DNA from 2 places in the Streptomyces sp. NEAU-W12 genome. Region 2 is predicted to be linked to the other one. Evidence: predicted binding sites of a transcription regulator. Region 2 holds the regulator's gene; the other holds the start of a gene.
The links. Region 2 encodes HrcA, which represses chaperone genes, less so after heat shock. Its sites were predicted from a motif close to TTNGCACTCNGNNNNNCNGAGTGCNAA; they were not measured.
Positions count from the first base shown of each region.

Region 1: the regulator HrcA is predicted to act here: its motif matches at 4,779-4,805, upstream of groL (chaperonin GroEL).

Region 1 is NZ_JAPJDM010000014.1:170,624-182,361, forward strand. Features, by position in the region: gene ORI94_RS19550 (MFS transporter) at 1-1,449, opposite strand, end outside; gene ORI94_RS19555 (NADH:flavin oxidoreductase) at 1,599-2,729, opposite strand; gene groL (chaperonin GroEL) at 2,993-4,615, opposite strand; gene ORI94_RS19565 (cold-shock protein) at 5,184-5,387, opposite strand; gene ORI94_RS19570 (ubiquitin-like small modifier protein 1) at 5,839-6,114, opposite strand; gene thrC (threonine synthase) at 6,111-7,433, opposite strand; SAM riboswitch class I at 7,452-7,657, opposite strand; gene ORI94_RS19580 (glucosyl-3-phosphoglycerate synthase) at 7,918-8,862, shown strand; gene ORI94_RS19585 (alpha,alpha-trehalose-phosphate synthase (UDP-forming)) at 9,024-10,439, shown strand; gene otsB (trehalose-phosphatase) at 10,874-11,738, shown strand, end outside.
Region 2 is NZ_JAPJDM010000013.1:127,858-139,595, reverse strand. Features, by position in the region: gene ORI94_RS18355 (S41 family peptidase) at 1-913, opposite strand, end outside; gene ORI94_RS18350 (hypothetical protein) at 1,022-1,606, opposite strand; gene ORI94_RS18345 (16S rRNA (uracil(1498)-N(3))-methyltransferase) at 1,743-2,483, opposite strand; gene ORI94_RS18340 (nitronate monooxygenase) at 2,480-3,553, opposite strand; gene dnaJ (molecular chaperone DnaJ) at 3,733-4,872, opposite strand; gene hrcA (heat-inducible transcriptional repressor HrcA) at 4,873-5,889, opposite strand; gene ORI94_RS18325 (MBL fold metallo-hydrolase) at 6,059-6,784, shown strand; gene ORI94_RS18320 (DUF3097 domain-containing protein) at 6,828-7,637, shown strand; gene ORI94_RS35340 (hypothetical protein) at 7,719-8,114, opposite strand; gene hemW (radical SAM family heme chaperone HemW) at 8,312-9,544, opposite strand; gene ORI94_RS18305 (ATP-binding SpoIIE family protein phosphatase) at 9,603-11,738, opposite strand, start outside.

The DNA of each region.
Region 1 (11,738 bases), on a different contig from region 2:
CGCGCCCCGTGCCACCGGTGCGCCCGCTCCGGCGGGCCGCTCGCGCGGGATGAAGGCCGCCACGACGAACCCGACGAGCGCGGCACCGGAACCGAGCGCCAGCACCGTGCGGAAGGCGTTCTCCGACGGCACCGCGAACGCGCCGAGCCGCGTGGTCATCTGGGCGAGTAGGACACCGGCGACGGCGCTGGCGACGGACGTGCCCAGGGACCGCATCAGGGTGTTGAGGCTGTTCGCGGAGCCCGTCTCGGAGGCGGGCACGGCGCCCATGATGAGGGCGGGCATCGCCCCGTAGCAGAAGCCGATACCGGCGCCGATGACGCAGGACGCGAGCACGAAGTGCCAGACCTCGGTCATGAGGGCGACGTTCAGTCCGTAGCCCGCGGCGACGATCAGGGCGCCGGTCATCAGCGTCACCTTCGGTCCCCTGGCACGGGAGACGAGTGCGGACACCGGGGCCAGCGCCATCATCACCAGGCCGGACGGAGCCATGACCAGACCGGCCGTCAGCAGCGACTTGCCCAGGCCGTAACCGGTCTGTTCCGGCAGCTGGAGCAGCTGCGGGACGACCAGGGACATGGAGAACATCGCGAAGCCGATCGCCACCGAGGCGGCGTTGGTCACCAGTACCTGGGGGCGGGCCGAGACCCGCAGGTCCACCAGCGGCTCGGTGACGCGCAGCTCGAAGACTCCCCAGGCGGCCAGGACGACGACGGCCGCCGCGAACAGGCCGAGCGTGGTGCCGCTCCCCCAGCCCCAGTCGGCTCCCTTGGAGATCGCGAGCAGCAGGCACATCAGCCCGGCGGCCATCCCGGCCGCGCCGGGCAGGTCGAACCGGCCGCCGGTGCGGACCTCCGACTCCGGTACGAGGGCCGCCACCAGGGCGAGCGCGACGACGCCGAGGGCCGCGGAGGTCCAGAACAGGGCGTGCCAGTCGAAGTTGTCGGCGATGAGCGCGGCGGCGGGCAGGCCGAGGGCACCGCCGACGCCGAGCGAGGCGCTGATCATCGCGGTGGCCGAGCCCAGTCGCTCGGCGGGGAGTTCGTCACGCAGGATGCTGATGCCGAGCGGGATCACACCGGACGCGAGGCCCTGCAGGGCGCGGCCGACGATCATCGGGGGCAGGCTGTCGCTGAGCCCGGCGACCACGGAGCCGACGACCAGCATGCTCATGCTGAGCAGAAGCATGCGCCGCTTGCCGTACATGTCGCCGAGGCGTCCCATGACCGGCGTCGCGACGGCGGCGGCGAGCAGGGTCGCGGTGACGGCCCAGGCGGTGTCCGACGCCGAGGCGTTCAGGAACTGCGGCAGCTGCCCCACGATCGGGATGACCAGGGTCTGCATCAGCGAGACGACGATGCCGCTGAAGGCCAGGACGGCCACCACGACGTGGGGGCGGGGCGGCGCGGAGTCCCCGGCCGTGGCGGGCCGGGCGAGTGCGTCGGGCATGGGGGAGTTCTCCGTGGTGGCTCAGATCTACTTGACTCGGGCAACCTTATGGAGATTAATTGACTTAAGCAAGTTAAAGTCGGGTGAACACGGGGCCGGGGGCGGGCGGTATTCCTCCGCCTGCCGCGACGACGAGGCGCCCGGCACGATCAGCTCAGCGTCTTCAGCGACGCCGCGTCGTACGGCTCGAGTTCGTCGAAGCGTCCGCCGAGGACCTTCGCCGCCCAGTCCGGGTCCTGGAGCACCGCGCGCCCCACGGCGACGAGGTCGAACTCGTCACGCTCCAGCCGGTCGAGCAGGTTGTCGAGGCTGCCCAGCTCGGCGCCCTTCCCCCGGAACGCGTCCTGGAAGTCCCCGTTCAGGCCGACCGAACCGACGGTGACGGTGGGCCTGCCGGTCAGCTTCTTCGTCCAGCCGGCCAGGTTCAGGTCCGAGCCCTCGAACTCCGGTACCCAGTACCGACGGGTGGAGGCGTGGAAGGCGTCGACACCGGCCGCCGCGAGCGGGGCGAGGATCGCCTCCAGCTCCTCGGGGGTCTCGGCGAGGCGGGAGTCGTAGGCGTCCTGCTTCCACTGCGAGTAACGGAAGAGGACCGGGAACCCGGGCGAGACCCGCTCACGGACCGCCGCGACGATCTCCGTCGCGAACCTCGCCCGCGCCACCGGGTCGCCGCCGTAGGCGTCGGTGCGGCGGTTGGTGCCGGCCCACAGGAACTGGTCGATGAGGTAGCCGTGGGCGCCGTGCAGCTCCACGCCGTCGAAGCCGATGCGCTCGGCGTCCGCGGCGGCCTGCGCGAACGCCTCGACCACCGCGTCGATGTCGGCCTGCGTCATGGCCTTGCCCGCACCTTCGGTGCCGTCCGTGCGCACGCCGGACGGGCCGACCGCCGGCGCCTCGGGATACGGCGCCTGACCCTGCTCGCGGACCATGCCGATGTGCCACAGCTGCGGCACGATCGTGCCGCCCGCCGCGTGCACCGCGTCGGCGACCCTCGCCCAGCCGGCCAGCTGCTCCTCCCCGTGGAACCGCGGCACCCGGTCGCTCTGCCCGGCCGACTCGTGCCCCACGTACGTGCCCTCGGTGACGATCAGCCCCACACCGGCGGCGGCCCTGCGGGAGTAGTACGACACCACGTCCTCGCCGGGGACACCGCCCGGCGAGAACATCCGGGTCATCGGCGCCATCGCGATGCGGTTCGGCACGGTCAGGCCGTTGATCGAGACCGGCCGGGACAGAACGTCCGAAGCGCGGGCGGCGGCCGCGGAGGGGGCGACGGTCATGTGGGGGCTCCTTGTCGGATGTACCGGTCAGTATGTGTGCGTGCATTCATCGCACTCCAGCGGCAACCAGTGGGAGCCGGAAGCCATTCCACCCGTCCGGCCCACCCTCCTGTGACCCCCACCACACCACCCCGGGAGGTTCGCCCCCCCGGGCCCCCCGGGTCCCGCTCCCGGAAACGCCCGAGGGCGGCACCCCCTGTCGTCGACAGGGGGTGCCGCCCTCGGTACTGACGGACCGGGTCCGAACCTGAGGTGAGTCAGGCTCAGAAGTCCATGTCACCGCCCGGCATGCCGCCCGGAGCGGCCGCGGCGGCCTTCTCCGGCTTGTCGGCGATGACGGCCTCGGTGGTCAGGAACAGCGCGGCGATCGACGCGGCGTTCTGCAGCGCGGAACGCGTCACCTTGGCCGGGTCGATGATGCCTTCCTTGACCAGGTCGACGTACTCGCCGGTCGCGGCGTTCAGGCCGTGGCCCGGGGTCAGGTTGCGCACCTTCTCCACCACGACACCGCCCTCGAGGCCGGCGTTGACGGCGATCTGCTTCAGCGGGGCCTCGAGCGCGAGCTTCACGGCCTGGGCGCCGGTCGCCTCGTCACCCTCGAGCTCCAGCTTCTCGAACACCGAGGAGGCCTGCAGCAGGGCCACGCCACCACCGGCGACGATGCCCTCCTCGACGGCCGCCTTCGCGTTGCGAACGGCGTCCTCGATGCGGTGCTTGCGCTCCTTGAGCTCGACCTCGGTGGCGGCACCGGCCTTGATGACCGCGACACCGCCGGCGAGCTTCGCCAGGCGCTCCTGCAGCTTCTCGCGGTCGTAGTCCGAGTCGCTGTTCTCGATCTCGGCGCGGATCTGGTTCACGCGGCCCTGGACCTGGTCGGCCGAGCCGGCACCGTCGACGATGGTGGTCTCGTCCTTGGTGATGACGACCTTGCGGGCCCGGCCCAGAAGGTCGACCGTGGCGTTCTCCAGCTTGAGGCCGACCTCCTCGGAGATGACCTCGCCACCGGTGAGGATGGCGATGTCGCCGAGCATGGCCTTGCGGCGGTCACCGAAGCCCGGGGCCTTGACGGCGACGGACTTGAAGGTGCCACGGATCTTGTTGACGACCAGGGTCGACAGGGCCTCGCCCTCGACGTCCTCGGCGATGATCAGCAGCGGCTTGCCCGACTGCATGACCTTCTCCAGGAGCGGCAGCAGGTCCTTGACGTTGCCGATCTTGGAGTTGGCGATCAGGATGTACGGGTCGTCGAGCGACGCCTCCATACGCTCCATGTCGGTGGCGAAGTACGCCGAGATGTAGCCCTTGTCGAAGCGCATACCCTCGGTGAGCTCCAGCTCCAGACCGAAGGTCTGGGACTCCTCGACGGTGATGACGCCTTCCTTGCCGACCTTGTCCATCGCCTCGGCGATGAGCTCGCCGATCTGGGTGTCGGCGGCGGAGATGGAGGCCGTGGAGGCGATCTGCTCCTTGGTCTCGACGTCCTTCGCCTGCTCCAGCAGGGCACCGGAGACGGCCTCGACGGCCTTCTCGATACCGCGCTTGAGGGCCATGGGGTTGGCGCCGGCGGCTACGTTGCGCAGGCCCTCCTTGACCAGGGCCTGGGCGAGAACGGTCGCGGTGGTCGTACCGTCACCGGCGACGTCGTCCGTCTTCTTGGCGACTTCCTTGACCAGCTCGGCGCCGATCTTCTCGTACGGGTCCTCGAGCTCGATCTCCTTGGCGATGGACACACCATCGTTGGTGATCGTGGGGGCGCCCCACTTCTTCTCGAGGACGACGTTGCGGCCCTTGGGGCCGAGCGTCACCTTGACGGCGTCCGCGAGCTGGTTCATGCCGCGCTCGAGGCCGCGCCGTGCCTCCTCGTCGAACGCGATGATCTTGGCCATGTGAAGTGGTCCCTCCAGGACTGGGGGTGATGACTCCAGGACCGCGCCCGCGCCCGCGACGGACGGCTCACAGACCCGGCGGTTCCTTGCCCCACCGACCTGCGGGCCTCACCGACCCGGTCCTTACGTTGTCACTCTCACCTTCAGAGTGCTAACGCAATGATTAGCACTCGACCCATGCGAGTGCAAGCGCCTTCGAGGATCGGCGGGAGACTCAGCCACCCGCGAACACCGGGACGAGACGGGCCAGCGGGCGGAGGAGCGGCCGCCGGACGGGCGAACGGACGACAGGCGGAACGGACGACAGGCGGACCGACAGCAGGCGGACCGGCGGCAGGGGCGCCACACGGACCGACGGCAGGCGACAGGCGGCAGGCAGACCGGCAACAGGCGGACCGGCGGGAGGCGACAGGTGGCAGGCGGGTCGGCGGGTCGGCACAAGGGGACAGGGAGGAGGGCGACACGCGGGGGGCGGTGCGGGCAGGGCGAAGGGCTCGTGCCCCCGGGTGACCCCGGGGGCACGAGCCCTTCGTCGGCAGGAAAATTCTCGTGGTTGCTGGTAGCGCGTTCAGGCGGTGACGCGAACCATGTCGGCCTGCGGGCCCTTCTGGCCCTGCGAGATCTCGAACTCGACCCGCTGGCCCTCTTCAAGGGTGCGGTAGCCGTCCATCTGGATCGCGCTGTAGTGGACGAAAACATCCGCACCACCGTCGACCGCGATGAAGCCGTACCCCTTCTCCGCGTTGAACCACTTGACGGTGCCCTGAGCCATGCCTAACTCCCCTATTACTGGCCCTTGCGCGGATCCGCACTTCGCGGATCCGGGTCAGACCTCACTCCCCAAACGGTTGGGGGCGTGCGCCGGAACGCGTCGACCGCGGCTGAATGTATCTGCCCAACTGCCCTCTGCAACAGGTCAGTCGGACGAGAAATCTCGGCGCCGCCAGGCCGGAATGCGACGGTAATTCGTCCGTTTTCACGGCAAGCCAGAACGGACACAACGCGCAAACGCCGCAGAACGGGCCCGGACTTTGACTGTATCCAGTCGGGCGAGCGGCAGGAATTAATGGTTCCCGATAGGGGAGTCGGGACCGCGTTCCCCAACTCTATCGCGTTCAATCCCACGGAATTGCCCCCTCCGCTTCTCTCGCGGAGGGGGCAATCCGATGAACGCTCGGTCACGCCAGTTACCAATGGTAATGATCAGCTCTCGTCAGCCGCCGTCAGCCGCCGGCGACGGCCGGGATGATCGACACGCCCGCGCCGTCCGGCGTCGCGGTCTGGAGGCCCTGCTCGAAGCGGACGTCGTCGTCGTTGACGTAGACGTTGACGAAGCGGCGCAGCTTGCCCTGGTCGTCGAGGACGCGGGCGGCGATCCCGGTGTGGTTCTTCTCCAGGTCGGCGATGACGTCGCCGAGGGTGGCGCCCTGGGCGTCGACCTCGGCCTTGCCGCCGGTGTAGGTGCGCAGGATGGTGGGGATGCGGACGGTCACGCTCATGAGCTGAGGCCAGCCTCTCGGAAGGAGTCCAGGTTCGGGCGGATGGTCGCGGTCAGGCCGGTGTCGGCCACCGCGTCCAGCGTCTTGAGGCCGTCGCCGGTGTTGAGGACGACGGTGGTCAGGGACGGGTCCAGGTCGCCGTTCTCGATCAGCTTCTTGGTGACACCGACGGTCACGCCGCCCGCGGTCTCCGCGAAGATGCCCTCGGTCCGCGCGAGCAGCCTGATGGCCTCCACGACCTGCTCGTCCGTCACGTCCTCCACCGCGCCGCCGGTGCGGCGCGCGATGTCCAGGACGTACGGGCCGTCGGCGGGGTTGCCGATGGCGAGCGACTTGGCGATGGTCTTCGGCTTCTGCGGCCGGACGACGTCGTGGCCCGCCTTGTACGCGGTCGACACCGGCGAGCAGCCCTCGGCCTGGGCGCCGAAGATCTTGTACGGCCTGTCCTCGACGAGGCCGAGCTCGATCAGCTCCCGCAGCCCCTTGTCTATCTTCGTGAGCTGCGAGCCGGAGGCGATCGGGACGACGATCTGGTCGGGCAACCGCCAGCCGAGCTGCTCGCAGATCTCGTAGGCGAGGGTCTTGGAGCCCTCGGCGTAGTACGGCCGGAGGTTGACGTTGACGAAGCCCCAGCCCTCGCCGGCCGGGTCGCCGATCAGCTCGGAGCAGAAGCGGTTCACGTCGTCGTAGTTGCCCTCGATGCCGACGAGCTCACCGCCGTAGACGGCGGCCATGACGACCTTGCCCTGCTCCAGGTCGTGCGGGATGAACACGCAGGAGCGCAGTCCGGCACGGGCGGCGGCGGCGCCGACGGCACCGGCGAGGTTGCCCGTGGAGGAGCAGGAGAGGGTGGTGAAGCCGAAGGCGCGGGCGGCCTCCAGGGCCTGGGCGACGACCCGGTCCTTGAAGGAGTGCGTCGGGTTGCCGGAGTCGTCCTTGACGTACAGGCCGCCGGTGACGCCGAGCTCGCGGGCGAGGTTGTCGGCCTGGACGAGCTTGGTCCAGCCCGGGTTGATGTTCGGCTTGGTCGCCACGTCGGCGGGGACGGGCAGCAGGGGCGCGTAGCGCCAGATGTTCGCGGGACCCGCTTCGATGCGCCGGCGCAGTTCCTCGGTGTCGTAGGCCGAGAAGTCGTAGGCGATCTCCAGCGGGCCGAAACACTCCTCGCAGGCGAAGACGGGACCGAGCGGCACGCGGTGGCCGCACTCGCGGCAGGACAGCGCGGCGGCGGGGCCGAGATCGACGGAGGGTGCGGCGGAACCGGAGCGCCCGGCGGAGCCGGCGGATTCGGTGGTGCTTGCGACAGTCTGCACAGCCATGTGAGGCGAGGCCCTTTCTCCTCATCTTCCTCACGACGCATCTCGCCGTGAGACGGATTTGGCACCTTCCCTAGCCGGGAGCCTCGCGAGGACGATCAGCGACACGTGCGCGATCCACCGCGCGGTGCGCTGCTGGATCGTCGATCGACGGTGATCTACGAGAACCGGCTGGAGGGTTGCCGGGGCTTCATCGGGCCGTTTCCCTCTGCCCCTCTGGATGAGCTGTATTCGGTTGTCCGTCATGCGGTCGTGCGGCGCGGACGAGGACCGGAGGGGGTCGCGGCCCCCGATGTGCGTGGCCATCCGCGTTGCCCAAGACTGTAACCGAAGGCCAGGACGGTGCAGAGAGCACGTCCGAACCGCGAGACGGATCACGGGGGCACGGACCACCGGAAGTACGGACCACCGGTGTACGGACCGCAGGAGCACCGCAGGAGTATGGGCCAGAGGATCTATGGACCACAGGACTGAGGAGCCGCTGACCGTGCTGGAAGAAGTCGAGCGTTGGCTGGCCCACCGCTCCTGGGCCGTGAGCGACCGCCCGATGCACCGCCTCCTGGCCGCCAGGCGCGCCACGGGACAGACGGTGAGCGTGGTGCTGCCCGCGCTCAACGAGGAGGCGACGGTCGGGGAGATCGTCACGACGATCCGGCACGACCTGATGCTGAGGGTCCCGCTGGTCGACGAGATCGTGGTCGTGGACTCCGGCTCGACCGACGGCACGGCCCGGGCGGCCGCGGCGGCGGGCGCGACCGTGGTGCACCGGGACACGATCCTGCCCCGCATACCCGCCGTGCCCGGCAAGGGCGAGGTGCTGTGGCGCTCCCTGCTGGTCACCCGGGGGGACATCGTCTGTTTCGTCGACGCGGACCTCAGGGAGTTCTCCGCCGACTTCGTCACCGGCATCGTCGGCCCCCTGCTCACGGAGCCGGACGTGCAGCTGGTGAAGGCCATGTACGACCGGCCCCTGGGTGACGCCGCCGGCCAGGGCGGCCGGGTCACGGAACTGGTGGCGCGCCCGCTGCTCAACCTGCACTGGCCGCGGCTGGCCGGCTTCGTGCAGCCGCTGGGCGGCGAGTACGCGGCCCGCCGCTCGCTCCTGGAACGGCTGCCCTTCCCCGTCGGCTACGGCGTCGAGCTGGGCATGCTGGTCGACGCCCTGCACCTGGTGGGCCTGGACGCCCTCGCCCAGGTCGACGTCGGTGTGCGCAAGCACCGGCACCAGGACGGCCAGGCCCTCGGCCGCATGTCCGCCGCGATCTACCGCACCGCCCACCTCCGGCTGGCCCGCAGCCACCTGCTCCGCCCCGCTCTGACCCAGTTCGAACGCACCGGCACCGGCTTCGAGCCGCGCACCCACCCGGTGGACACCCAGGAGCGCCCTCCGATGACGGAGATAGCCGAGTACCAGTCCCGCCGGGTGGCCTGACCACGACGGGCCCCGGTACGGGCCGGGGGCCGCACCGGGGGCCGTACCGAGGCCCTTGGACCGGCCTTCCGGGGGCATCCGGCCGGATCCGGCCGATCCGCTGGCCCGTCTGTGGCCGATCCGTACGTTTGAGCGTTTCAAAGGCGGGCTAGGTTGGGCGTATGGCTTCCATGCAGGCTGGTCAGGACGCTCGGGTGCTGGTCGCGTCGAACCGCGGCCCCGTTTCGTACACGGTGGACGAGGACGGTTCGCTGCGCGCCAGGCGGGGCGGCGGCGGGCTGGTGTCCGGGCTGTCGGCCATCGGGCCCGACGCGGGCGCGCTGTGGGTGTGCTCGGCGCTGTCCGACGGCGACCGCGAGGCGGTGCGGCGCGGGGTCGGCGAGGACGGCGTGCGGATGCTGGACATCCCCGCGGACGTGCACGCCGACGCGTACAACGGCATCGCGAACTCGGTGCTGTGGTTCGTGCACCACATGCTGTACCAGACACCGCTGGAGCCCGTCTTCGACGCGGAGTTCCGCCGGCAGTGGGCGTCGTACGAGGCCTACAACCTGGCGTTCGCCGAGGCGCTGGCCGAGGAGGCGGCGCAGGGGGCCGCGGTGGTGGTGCAGGACTACCACCTGACGCTGGTCCCGGGGCTGCTCCGAGAACTCCGCCCCGACCTGCGCATCGGCCACTTCTCGCACACGCCGTGGGCACCGCCGGAGTACTTCCGGATGCTGCCCGACGACATCGCCGGGCAGGTGCTGCGCGGGATGCTGGGCGCGGACCGGCTCGGCTTCCTGACCCGGCGCTGGGCGGACGCGTTCACCGCGTGCTGCGAGCGGTTCGTCGGCGGGCTCGGGAAGACCGCGATCGGGGTGCACGGGCTGGGTGCCGACGCGGACTTCCTGCGCGGCCGGGCGCACGAGGCGGACGTCGAGGAGCGGATCGTCACGCTCCGCGAGGAGATCGGCACGGCTCCCGACGGGACCGCGCGCAAGGCCGTCGTCCGGGTCGACCGGACCGAGCTGTCGAAGAACATCGTGCGCGGCCTGCTCGCGTACCGGCAGCTCCTCGACGACCACCCCGAGTGGCGCGAACGGGTCGTGCACGTCGCCTTCGCCTACCCCTCCCGGCAGGATCTCGCCGTGTACCGCGACTACACGGCCGAGGTGCAGCGGGTCGCCGACGAGATCAACGAGCGGTACGGGACCCCGGGCTGGCGTCCGGTCGTGCTGCACGTCCGGGACGACTTCGCGCGCTCCCTGGCCGCGTACCGGCTGGCCGACGTGGCGCTGGTCAACCCCATCCGGGACGGGATGAACCTGGTCGCCAAGGAGATCCCGATCCTGTCCGAAGGGGGCTGCGCGCTGGTGCTGTCCCGGGAGGCGGGGGCGTACGAGGAGCTGGGCGAGGACGCGATCACCGTCAACCCGTACGACGTGGTCGACACGGCGCGGGCCCTGCACGAGGGGCTCGTGATGCGCCCGGAGGAGCGGACCGAGCGCGCCGGGCGCCTGGCCGGCGCGGCGACCGCGCTGCCGCCGGAGCAGTGGTTCCTGGAGCAGCTGGACGCCCTGCGGGACGGAAGCTGAGGCCTGCGGCCCCGCCGCCGCGGGGGGCGGCTCCGATCGGCGCGGCCCGGTCGACGCGGGTGCGCGAGGGCCGGTGCACGGGGCTGCGGACGTCGGCGTGGTCCCCGTTACCTTTTTCGTGGCTCCGCAATGGGGCCTCCGGCCTCCGGCCTTCGGGTCCGGCATGACTTCCCCCTCCTGTCGTTGATGGTCCGGGGGTGGTGTCACCGGGTCCCTCGCCGACCCGACGCACTCCCGTTTCCCTCGACCACTCGACCAAAGGCATAGGGGCACCCCCGCCGTGCCACACCTCTGCTCACGGAGCCGGAGGAGACCTGCCGGCCCTTCGTCGGCTCCCCCTTTGGCCCCCGGCACCTCCCGGTCTGCCTCCCGGGTCTCCCTGGACGGCCGGTCGTGCAGGCGTGGGGACGGGCGGGCGTGGATAGGTTGACGGTATGGGCAGCCCCAAGGACTCCACAGACCCGAACGCCACGCACCCCGACACCTCCGGCACCCTGCCGGTGCCCGCCACGCGGGCCGGGCGGGAAGGACTCGACGCGCTGATCGCGCGGCCGGGCAGGGCACTGATCGCGCTCGACTTCGACGGGACGCTCGCGCCGATCGTGCCCGATCCCGAGCAGGCCCGTGCCCATCCCGACGCGGTGCGCGCGCTCGCCGCGCTCGCCCCGGAGGTGGCCTCCGTGGCGGTGATCACCGGCCGGCCGCCCGCGGTGGCGGTACGCAACGGTGGCTTCGCGGACGTTCCCGGCCTGGAGCACCTCGTCGTCCTCGGCCACTACGGCGCCGAGCGCTGGAGCGCCGCCACCGGCGACATCACCGCGCCCGCCCCGCACCCCGGGGTCGCCGCCGTGCGCGCGGAACTGCCGGGGCTGCTCGACCGGGCCGGCGCCCCGGAGGGCACCTGGACCGAGGAGAAGGGCCGCGCGGTGGCCGTCCACACCCGCAGGACCGCCGACCCCCAGGCCGCCCTGGAGGCGCTGCGCGAGCCGCTGACCGGCCTGGCGCAGCGGCACGGTCTGGTCGTCGAGCCCGGCCGCATGGTCCTGGAGCTGCGTCCGCCCGGCATGGACAAGGGCGTCGCCCTGACGGAGTACGCCCGCGAGATCGGTGCCGGGACCGTCCTGTACGCCGGGGACGACCTGGGCGACCTCCCCGCCTACGCCGCCGTCGACAGGCTCCGCTCGGACGGCGTCCCCGGGCTGCTGGTGTGCAGCGGCAGCGACGAGGTCACGGAGCTGCGGGAACGCGCGGACGTGGTGGTCGACGGCTCCGAGGGGGTCGTCGACCTGCTCGATGCGC
Region 2 (11,738 bases):
GGACGGTGCCGCGCACGCAGACGGCGCTGCCGCGCGCGGTGTGGTCGGGGGAGGCGGAGCCGAACCAGCGGGCGGCGTTCACCGGGAACGGCGTCAGGTCGACGCGCTGGCCGCCGAGCCGGATGTCGAGCGGGCGGGGCTCGGCCCCGTCCAGGTCGTCGAGGATCCACAGCCGGCCGGCGCTGGAGTAGACGACGCGGGTGCCGTCGGTGGCGGCGTGCCGGGCGTAGAACCCGCCGAGCGGGGTGTGCCGGCGCAGGTCGGACCCGTCGGCGAGGGAGGAGTACAGCGCGCCGGTGCCCTCGTGGTCGCTGAGGAAGGCGATCCTGGTTCCCACCCAGATCGGGTACTCGATGTTCCCGTCGAGGTCGGCGTGCAGGCGTACGAACTCGACGGGGCCGTCGGCTGTGTTCGCCGTGCCGTCTCCGTCCCCGGACTCCTGCTCGATCCACAACTTGCCCGCCGTGCCGCCCCGGTAGCGCTTCCAGGCGGCGGCCTCGCGGCCCATCGTCGCGGAGAGCAGGACGGTGCGCGGCCCGTGGGCGACGTCGCCGACGGGGCCGTGCGGCAGCGTGGTGGCGGGGCCGCCGTCGAGGGGGACCGCACGGGCCCAGGTGCGGCGCAGGCTGGCCTGGCCGTGGGTGCTGAGCGCCAGGACCTTCCCGTCCGGGGTCCAGCCGCGCACCTGGGTCCTGGAGCTGCCCCAGTACGTCAGGCGGCGGCCGGGTCCGCCCTCGACGGGGGCGATGTGCACTTCGGGGGCGCCGTCACGGGTGGAGGTCCAGGCGACGGTGGTGCCGTCGGGCGAGATGCGGGGCATCGTCACCGGCACGTTGTCCGCGCTGGCCCGCCAGGCGCGGCCGCCGTCGAGCGGGGCGAGCCACACGTCGTCCTCGGCGGTGAAGGCGACCAACTCGCCGTGCGGGTGCGGGAACCGGAGATACGCGGCGGAGGCGACCGAAGCAGAGTGCGTCACCCGGTCACCCTATGCAGGCCCGGTCGGCGTGGACAGGGGTTTGGATCACTTGCCCTCGACAGGGCGGCAGGACGGGTACTGGTCGCACCACACGGTCGTCGTGACCGTCACCGTGACGGTGGGCTGCGGGCCGCGGCCCGTGGGCTCGCCCACCGGAGGCGGGCTGGTGGCGTCGCAGTCGCCCAGGCCGTCGACCCGGAACACCTGCTTGCCGTCCACCTTCGCGGTGATGTCCCCGCGCACACAGGCGCCGTTGACGGCGTGGGTGATCTTCCCGGTGACGGTGATCTCCTTGCCGTCCTCGGTCTCCCCGTCGCAGTCCACGGTGGCCACCGTGTTCTCGCCCGCGCTCGCGGACCCCGACGACGCGCTCGCGTCGTCCCCGTAGGAGGCGGTGCAGCTGAGCCACCGCACGCCGGCCTTTTGCCGGTTGAGCTCCCGGGTGACCGTCTCGTCGGTCGTGAGCGCCACCGCGGCCGAGCCGACCGAGCCCGGCTCGCACGCCACGGCCCCGCCCACGGCGACCACGGCGAATCCCACGGCCAGTACCGGCCGCCGCCACCGTGGCCCGCGCCGGGCCCTCGGCCAGGACCTCGGCCAACTCCTCGTCAGTGCCCCCTTGGACGCCATGGACGGCAGCCTGCCACCGTCGCGGACGTGACGGTAGAGCGCATACGGCCACCGCAGGCGCCCCCGCCCCGCCCTCGCTGCCGGGCCTGGTCGGCGCCCCGGTGCGCCGGCATCCCGGCACCTCGGTGGTCCCGGATCAGGACCAGCGGCCCGTACGGGTCAGGAGCACGGCCGTCGCCGCGGTGCCGGCGGTGGAGGTGCGCAGGACGCTGCGGCCCAGGCGGTAGGGCTTGGCGCCGGCCTGCGCGAAGAGCTCCAGCTCCTCCGGCGAGACCCCGCCTTCGGGGCCGACGACCAGCACGATGCTGCCGGAGGAGGGGAGTTCGGCGGTCGCGAGGGGTTCGGTGCCGCTCTCGTGGAGGACGGCGGCGAAGTCGGCTTCGGCGAGAAGTGACGCAACCTGCCGGGTTGTGGCCGCGTCCGCGACCTCCGGGAAGCGCGTCCGGCGGGACTGCTTGCCCGCCTCGCGGGCCGTCGCCCGCCATTTGCCGAGGGACTTCAGCCCGCGCTCGCCCCGCCACTGGGTGACACAGCGCGCCGCCGACCACGGCACGACCGCGTCGACGCCGACCTCGGTCATCGTCTCCACGGCCAGCTCGCCCCTGTCCCCCTTGGGCAGGGCCTGGACGACGGTGAGCCGGGGCGACTCCACGGGCTCCTCGACGACGTCGCCGAGGAGCACGACCAACCGGTCCTTGCCCTCGGTTGCGGTCACCTCGCCCTCGGCCCGGCGGCCGGCGCCGTCGGTGAGGACGACCTTCTCCCCGGCCCGCAGCCGCTTCACGGAGACGGCGTGCCGTCCCTCGGGTCCGTCGAGCACGTGGTGGCCGGAGCCGTCCGTGCCGAAGTCGTCCACGACGAAGACCGGGGCGGTCATCGGGCACCTCCCGCCGACAGCGCGGTCCGGGTGGCGGTGAGTTCGGCGGCCAGCACCTCCACCAGCTGCCCGGCGGGCAGCTCGCGGGCCATCCGGTGGCCCTGTCCCGCCCACAGCGCCATGCCCTGGGGGTCCCCGGCGGTGGCGGCGGCCTTGCGCAGCGGGGCGGTCAGATGGTGGACGTCCGGATAGGCGGCGGGGGCGTACCGGCCGTGCTCGCGCAGGAAGCGGTTGACCAGGGCGCGGGCCGGGCGTCCGGAGAAGGCGCGGGTCGGCTCGGTGCGGGTGTACAGGGGGTTGGTCAGCGCCTGCTTGTGCAGGACGTGCGCACCGGACTCGTGCGTGGCGAGGAACGCCGTGCCGAGCTGGGCCGCCGAGGCGCCGACCGCCAGGACGGCGGCGATCTGGCTGCCGTGCATGATGCCGCCGGCCGCGACGATCGGGATGTCCACGGCCTCCCGCACCTGGCTGACCAGGGGCAGCAGCCCGATGCCGGAGCAGTCCGTCTCCGGGCAGTCCCGGTGGGTGCCCTGGTGGCCGCCGGCCTCGGCGCCCTGCGCTATCACCGCGTCGGCGCCCGCGTCCTGAACGGCCCGCGCCTCGCCGGGGGTGGTGGCGGTGGCCAGCGTGAACGTGCCGGCGCGGCGCAGGGCGTCCAGGACGTCCCGGGCGGGCACGCCGAAGTGGAACGACACCACCGGCACCGGGTTGTCGAGCAGGACGGCGAGTTTGGCGTCGTAGCCGTCGTCGCGGCCGTCGTCGGGGTCGCCCAGCCCGGTGGAGTACCAGGAGGCCTCACCGGCCAGCTGATGGGCGTAGACGCCGACGGCGGCGGGGTCGGGGGTCTCGGGCTGGGGCATGAAGACGTTGACGCCGAAGGGGAACCCGGTCAGCCCGCGCAGCTGTTTGATCTCCTGGTACATCCCGTCCGCGGTCTTGTACCCGGCGGCCAGGAACCCGAGCCCGCCCGCCTCGGACACGGCCGCGGCGAGCTGCGGCACGGCGACTCCGCCCGCCATCGGGGCCTGCACCACGGGGTGCCGGAGGAGGTCGGTGAGGGCCAAGGACATGACGGCATGTTGCCACGTCCTTCGGGCATCTCCGAATTCGATCGGGGACGGACCACCACCGGATCGGGAGCGGGTCGCGAGTGGGTCCGAAACGGCTCCGGAGCCGATCGCGCCCCTGGCGCGGCCCGCTTCCGGGGGCACCGCGGGGACCTCGTCCGGTCCCCGCGGGAAAGCGCCCGTCAGCGCCCGTTGAAGGCGTCCTTCAGCCGGGAGAACAGGCCCTGCTGGCCCGGCTGGAACTGGCCCAGCGGGCGCTCCTCGCCGCGGAGCTTGGCGAGTTCGCGCAGCAGGCGCTCCTGTTCGGGGTCGAGCTTGCCCGGGGTCTGCACCTCGACGTGCACGATGAGGTCGCCCCGGCCGCCGCCCCGCAGGTGCGTGACGCCCCGGCCGTGCAGCGGGATCGACTGGCCGGACTGGGTGCCGGGCCGGATGTCGACCTCCTCCATGCCGTCCAGCGTCTCCAGCGGCACCTTGGTGCCGAGGGCGGCCGCCGTCATCGGGAGGGTGACCGTGCAGTGCAGGTCGTCGCCGCGCCGCTGGAACATGGCGTGCGGCAGCTCGTGGATCTCGACGTACAGGTCGCCGGCGGGACCGCCGCCGGGGCCGACCTCGCCCTCGCCCGCCAGCTGGATCCGGGTCCCGTTGTCCACACCGGCCGGGATCTTCACCGTCAGGGTGCGGCGGGAGCGGATCCGGCCGTCGCCCGCGCACTCGGGGCACGGGTTCGGGACGACGGTGCCGAAGCCCTGGCACTGCGGGCAGGGGCGCGAGGTCATGACCTGGCCCAGGAAGGACCGGGTGACCTGCGAGACCTCGCCCCGGCCGCGGCACATGTCACAGGTCTGCGCCGTGGTGCCCGGCGCCGCGCCCTCACCGCTGCACGTGGTGCAGACGACCGCCGTGTCGACCTGGATGTCCTTGGTGGTGCCGAACGCGGCCTCGTCCAGCTCGACCTCGAGGCGGATCATCGCGTCCTGGCCGCGGCGGGTGCGCGAGCGCGGACCGCGCTGCGACGCCGTGCCGAAGAACGCGTCCATGATGTCGGAGAAGTTCCCGAAGCCGCCCGCCCCGAAGCCGCCCGCGCCGCCGCCTGCTCCGGCCTGTTGGAGCGGGTCGCCGCCGAGGTCGTAGACCTGCTTCTTCTGCGGATCCGACAGGACCTCGTAGGCGGCGTTGATCTCCTTGAACCGCTCCTGGGTCTTCGGATCCGGGTTGACGTCCGGATGCAGCTCGCGGGCGAGTCGCCGGAAGGCCTTCTTGATCTCTTCCTGCGACGCGTCCCGGCGCACGCCGAGTACGGCGTAATAGTCGGTGGCCACTTACGACTCCGCCAGGATCTGTCCGACGTACCGTGCCACTGCGCGTACCGCTCCCATCGTTCCCGGGTAATCCATGCGGGTCGGTCCGACCACGCCGAGCTTGGCAACCGCCTCGCCGCCCGAACCGTAGCCCACCGACACGACGGACGTGGAGTTGAGTCCCTCATGGGCGTTCTCATGACCGATACGGACGGTCACGCCCGGATCCTTCGCCTCTCCGAGCAGCTTGAGAAGCACGACCTGCTCCTCGAGCGCCTCCAGGACAGGCCGGATCACCAAGGGGAAATCGTGCCCGAAGCGGGTCAGATTGGCGGTGCCGCCGATCATCAACCGCTCCTCGTTCTCCTCGACCAGCGTCTCCAGGAGGGTGGAGAGCACGGTCGAGACCGTACCGCGTTCCTCGGGGTCGAAGGCCTCCGGGAGGTCCTCGACGAGGGACGGTACATCGGTGAAACGGCGGCCCGCGACACGGCTGTTGAGCCGGGCCCGCAGATCCGCCAGGGACGCCTCGCCGACCGGCGCCGGGCAGTCGACCATGCGCTGCTCGACCCGTCCGGTGTCCGTGATCAGCACCAGCATGGCGCGCGCGGGCGCCAGCGGGAGCAGTTCCACGTGCCGCACGGTCGAGCGGGTCAGCGACGGGTACTGCACGACGGCGACCTGCCGGGTGAGCTGCGCGAGCAGCCGCACCGTGCGGGCCACGACGTCGTCCAGGTCGACGGCGCCCTCGAGGAAGTTCTGGATGGCGCGCCGCTCGGGCGCGGTCATCGGTTTGACGCCGGCGAGCTTGTCCACGAAGAGCCGGTAGCCCTTGTCGGTGGGGATGCGCCCGGCGCTGGTGTGCGGCTGGGCGATGAAGCCCTCGTCCTCCAGGGCCGCCATGTCGTTGCGCACGGTGGCCGGGGAGACGCCCAGGTTGTGCCGCTCGGTGAGGGCCTTGGAGCCGACGGGCTCCTCGGTGCCGACGTAGTCCTGGACGATGGCGCGCAGCACCTGGAGCCTGCGTTCACTGAGCATCACGCACACCTCCAAAAGCCGTCCGCCCGGTCCGTTTCCCGGATGCCCTGGCACTCTTCGCACGCGAGTGCCAGACTCCCCGCCCAGTGTACGACCGGGGGGTACTCCCCGGGCAAGGCCGGTCCCGCGCGGACGCGCCGCGAAAGCCGTGGGCCGTTAGCGTCGCGGTATGACGGTGGCGTGGGAAGAGGCGGGATGGGAAGGGCTGGCGCCGGGGGTGGGGCGGTGCCGGCTCCCGGTGTGGGACTGCACGGTGGGCCTCGTCGTCGGCGCGGACGCGGTGCTGCTCGTGGACGCCGGTTCGTCCCTGCGCGAGGGCGCGCGGCTGCGGGCCGGGGCGCAGTCGCTCGCCGGGCGGCGTGTGACGCATCTCGCGCTCACCCACCCCCACTTCGACCACGTGCTGGGGGCGGCGGTGTTCGCGGGCGCGGAGGTGTTCGGCGCGGTGGGGCTGGACACGGTGCTGGCGCGGGGGCGCGAGGAACTGCTCACGGACGCGGAGCGCCACGGTCTGGACGCGCGGGAGGCCGGGGAGGCGGTGGACGCGCTGGTCCGTCCCCGGCACACGGTGTCCGGCGAGTGGACGCTCGGCCTGGGCGGCGGACGGCGGGCGCTGCTCGCGAACGTGGGACCGGGGCACACGGCGCACGATCTCGCGGTGCTGGTCACCGGCGAACCACGGGTGGTGTTCTGCGGCGACCTGGTGGAGGAGTCCGGCGAACCGCAGGCGGGCCCCGACGCCGTCCCGTCGCAGTGGCCGGGCGCCCTGGACCGGCTGCTGGCCCTGGGCGGCGAGGACGCGGTGTACGTTCCCGGCCACGGCGCGGCGGTGGACGCGGCGTTCGTACGGGCCCAGCGCGACGCTCTCGCGGTCCGCTTCGGCGTGTCGTGCTGAATCCTCGGCCGAACGGGGGCCGGCTTCTCCTATCGTCATCAGAATGCGCCAGTACTCTCCTGACCTGACCCCCGGGTGGAAGAAGTCCCGGCCCGTCCCCGAGGTGCCGGCCGGGCCCGGTCTGGTGGTGGAGGAGCCCGGCAGCGGATTCTGCGGCGCGGTGATCCGCTGCGAGGCGGGCACGGTGACCCTGGAGGACCGCTTCGGCAAGCACCGGGTGTTCCCGCTGGAGCCGCGCGGGTTCCTCCTGGAGGGACGCGTGGTGACGCTGGTGCGGCCGGCCGCCGGTCCGCCGCGTCCGACCCGTACGGCGTCCGGTTCGGTGGCCGTCCCGGGCGCACGCGCGCGCGTGGCACGCGCCGGGCGCATCTACGTCGAGGGGCGCCACGACGCCGAACTGGTCGAGCGGGTGTGGGGCGACGACCTGCGCGTCGAGGGCGTGGTCGTGGAGTACCTGGAGGGCGTCGACGACCTCCCGGCGATCGTCGAGGAGTTCGGTCCGGGCCCGGACGCGCGGCTGGGGGTCCTGGTGGACCACCTGGTGCCGGGTTCGAAGGAGTCGCGCATCGCCGAGGCGGTCACCAGTGAGCACGCCCTGGTGGTGGGCCACCCCTACATCGACATCTGGGAGGCGGTGAAGCCGTCGTCCCTGGGTATCGGGGCGTGGCCCCGCGTCCCGCGCGGCCAGGACTGGAAGACGGGGGTGTGCCGGGCGCTGGGCTGGCCGGAGAACACGGGGGTGGCCTGGCAGCACGTTCTGGGACGGGTGCGGTCCTACAGGGATCTGGAGCCGGAGCTCCTGGGCAGGGTCGAGGAGCTGATCGACTTCGTCACGGAAAGCGGTGGGGCCTGACGCCCTGGAAGCTGCCGAGTTCACTGGTGTCCAGGCCGATGCCCGGCATGTCGAGCGGCAGCCGACCACCGAAGTCCAGCTTCATCCGTGCCTTGTGGTCAGCTGCGCCTTGTGGTCAGCTGCGTCGCCCTCCCCGACCGGCATCGTGAGCAGGACGCGGTGCTCCGTGACCGGGTCGGTGACGAGGTACGCGGGAACCCTGCCGGCGGCGTGGATCGACCGCTCGACGAGGTGATCCCGCACGACACCGGTCGTGGAGACGACTTCGGCCACCCGTGTGATCAGCTCGGACGGCAGCAGACGTCCCGCCTCGGGCGTGGCATCGCGCCCGAGGACCACCGGATCCGGCACGGGCCCGCCGGCCCCGTCGATGATGTCGACGTCCCGGGCCCGGAGACGCGCCCACCGCTTGCGCGGGATCTGGTCCAGGACGCCTTCCACGATCATGTTGTGCACAAGATCGGGACCGGCCGTCATCACGGTGTCCCCCCCCGGAGGAGCTCGACCCTGGCCCCCTCGGGAGGCTCGAACCCCTCGAAGAACCTGGTCGTCCCGCACTCGTCCACAGCGGTCGTCTCCGTGGCCCTCCACATCCGCCGCGTCCTTTCAAGCGGCAGCCCACGAACCAGGGGGGACCGAACCCGCGTTCCGCGGTGCTTCACTCCGCCCAGTGGTCAGTCCACCAGATCCCTGACCACGGCATCCGCCAGCAACCGCCCGCGGAGCCTCAGCACCGCACGCCCCTCCTCGTACGGCTTCCGCTCCAGCAGCCCGTCCGCCAGCGCCCGCCGCGACGCCGCCAGCCCCTCCTCCTTCAGCAGTGACAGCGGCACGCCCTCCCGCAGCCTCAGCTCCAGCAGGATCCGCTCCACCCGCCGGTCCTCGTCCGACAGCAGCTCCCGGCCCGCGCCCGGCGACCGGCCCGACGCCAGCGCCGCCGCGTACGCGCCCGGGTGCTTGACGTTCCACCAGCGCACCCCGCCCACGTGCGAGTGCGCCCCCGGGCCGGCCCCCCACCAGTCGGCACCCCGCCAGTACAGCTCGTTGTGCAGGCAGCGGCCGGCGTCGGAGGTGGCCCAGTTGGACACCTCGTACCAGTCGAATCCGGCCGCCGACAGGGTCTCCTCGGCGATCAGGTACCGGTCGGCGTGGACGTCGTCGTCGGTCATCGGGACCTCGCCGCGCCGGATGCGCCGGGCCAGTCGGGTGCCCTCCTCGACGATCAGCGCGTACGCCGAGACGTGGTCCGGCCCGGCACCGGTCGCCGCGTCGAGCGAGGCCCGCCAGTCGTCGTCGGACTCTCCGGGGGTGCCGTAGATCAGGTCGAGGTTGACGTGCTCGAAGCCCGCCGCGCGCGCCTCGGCGACGCAGGCCTCCGGGCGGCCGGGGGTGTGCGTGCGGTCGAGGACCTTCAGCACGTGCTGCCGGGTGCTCTGCATGCCGAAGGAGATCCGGTTGAAGCCGCCCGCGCGGAGGGCCTCCAGGTAGGCCGGGTCGACCGACTCCGGGTTCGCCTCCGTCGTCACCTCGGCGTCCGCCGCGAGCCCGAACTCGTCACGGATCGCGCCCAGCATCCGTACGAGGTCGTCGGCGGCCAGCAGGGTGGGCGTGCCGCCGCCGACGAAGACGGTGCGGACCTCGCGCGGGTCGTCGCCGAGCACCTTGCGGGCCAGGCGGACCTCGTCGGTCAGGGTCTCGGCGTAGTGGTCGCGGGAGGCCAGCACGCCCCCGCTGCCGCGCAGCTCGGTGGCGGTGTAGGTGTTGAAGTCGCAGTAGCCGCAGCGGGTCGCGCAGTACGGCACGTGCAGGTAGAACCCGAGGGGGCGGTCCGTGGCACCGGCGAGTGCGGACGCGGGCAGCGCGCCGTCGGCGGGGACGGGCTCGCCGTCGGGGAGAGCGGAAGGCATGTGCTCCATTGTCCCGCACGCGCTCCGGTCCCTTCCCGCGTCGTCGGCGCCCCCGGGTTCACTCCGCCTGGAGCACGAGCAGCGCGAGGTCGTCGGCCGGCGGCCGCGCCCCGAACTCGTGGACGAGCCGGTTGATCCTTTCCGCCGTCAGTCCGGCGTCCAGTCCCGCGCAGCCGGCCAGCGCCGTGGCGAGCCCGTCCCCGTCGTCGAACTGGCGGGAGCCGGAGCGCCGCTCGGTGACGCCGTCGGTGACGCAGAGCAGGGTGTCGCCGGGGCGCAGCTCGAAGGTCTCACTGGTGTAGGTGGCGTCCTCGACGACCCCGAGCAGGGTCTGCGGCTGGGCGACGGTACGGACCGTGCCGTCGGGGGCGAGCAGCAGCGGCAGGGGGTGCCCGGCGGAGCCGAGGGTGACGCGGGCGCCGCCGTCGCCCTCGTCGCGGAGGGTGAGCTCGCCGTAGAGCAGGGACAGGAAACGGGTCTGGGGGCCGTCGCCCGGGGCGGAGGGGCGGGCCCCGGCGGCGACGAGGGCGCGGGCGGCGGCGTCGGCGGCCTCGGTGGCGTCGTCGAGGAGCAGCCGGTTGAGGCGGTCGAGGACGTCGGCGACGCGGTAGCCCTCGCGGGCGAGCAGCCGCAGCCAGGGCCGGGCGAGACCGATGACGACGGCCGCCTCGGGCCCTTTGCCCTGGACGTCGCCGACGGCGAAGCACCAGCGGCCCTCGCCCGCCTGGAACAGGTCGTAGAAGTCGCCGCTCGGCCCGCCCTTGTCGAGGGGCTCGTGGACGAACGCGGAGCGCACACCGGGGATCTCGGCGACGGCGCCGGGCAGCAGTCCGCGCTGGAGCACGGCGGCGATGGTGGCCTGGCGGGCGTACTGCCGGGCGGCGCCGATGGCGAGCGCCACGCGCCGCCCGAGATCCTCCACCAGCCCGGTGATCTCGTCCGGGAACCGCCCGATCCCGGCCCGCCCGATCACCAGCGTCCCGAGCGGCCGCCCGCCGACGACGAGCCGGTAGGCGAGGGCCGCACCGGGCGCGGGAACGGAGACCGGAGGGGGGAGGGGGACGGGGGCGGAAACGGAGACGGCGCAGTCGTACGCCGGTCCGCCCTCCGGGGCCCCGGGCATGCCGAGGCTTCCCGGCATGCGGAAGCCCTCCGGCCCGCCGAGAGCGGCCTCCGACCCGCCGAGAGCGGCCTCCGGCAGACCGAGAACAGCCCCCGGCAGGCCGAGAACAGCCCCCGGCAGGTCCAGGTCGGCCTCCGGCAGGTCCAGGTCGGCTTCCGGCATCCGGAACGCCTTCTCGGGCCAGGGGTAGTCGAGCGGGCCGGGGGACAGCGGGTCGGAGGGCGGTGGCGGATTCTGCTCGAGCACCCGGCTCAGTTCCTCGACGCGGCTCTCGTCGGCGTGCCAGACCCGGGCGAGACGGGACCCGCCGGCCGGCACGCCCTCGCCCCAGCCGCCGTGACCGCTGCTCTCGTCCTCCAGCCACACGGCGCACCAGTCCGCGAGCCGCGGAACGATCAGCTGCCCGGTGAGCGCGGCGACGAGATCCTCGTCGAGCTGCCCGGCGAGCAGGTCGGAGGCCTCGGCCAGGAACGACAGCGCCCCGCGGCCCAGCCAGGCCCCGTCCCGCCGGTACGGCCGCGCGGCACGCCACGCCTCCCGGCCCCCACCGGGCCACGGGACCGCGTACGCCCCGTCCGGCTCCGACTCTCCCGCGTACGCGCCCGCGTCGTCGCCCCAGGCGCCCCCGCCGGCCGGACCACCCACGCCGCCCGTCACGTCGTCCGGGTCGTCCGCCGCGAGGCCCCTGGCGGGGACACGGGCCCAGACCGTCTTCGTGTGGGCGCCGGGCCGGTAGGTGATCCCCCAGGCCTCGGAGAGCGCGGCGACGAGCCGCAGCCCCCGCCCGTACTCGTGGCCCTCGGGACTCCCGGAGGGCACCGCGTCCGGCCCGCCGTCGCGCGGGGTGCGGGAGGGGTGCCGGTCGGCGACCTCGATGACGAGCGCGCCGGTGTCCTCCTCCAGCGCGCAGGTGAGCCGTACCTCGGTCCCGGCGTGGACGACGGCGTTGGTGACCAGCTCGCTGGCGATCAGCATGGCGTCGTCGACGGCGCGGGTGGTGAGGTGCTCGACGCCGGGCAGGGCGCGTTCCGTCCACTCGGCGAGCGCCGCCCGCACCAGGGCGCGTGCGGA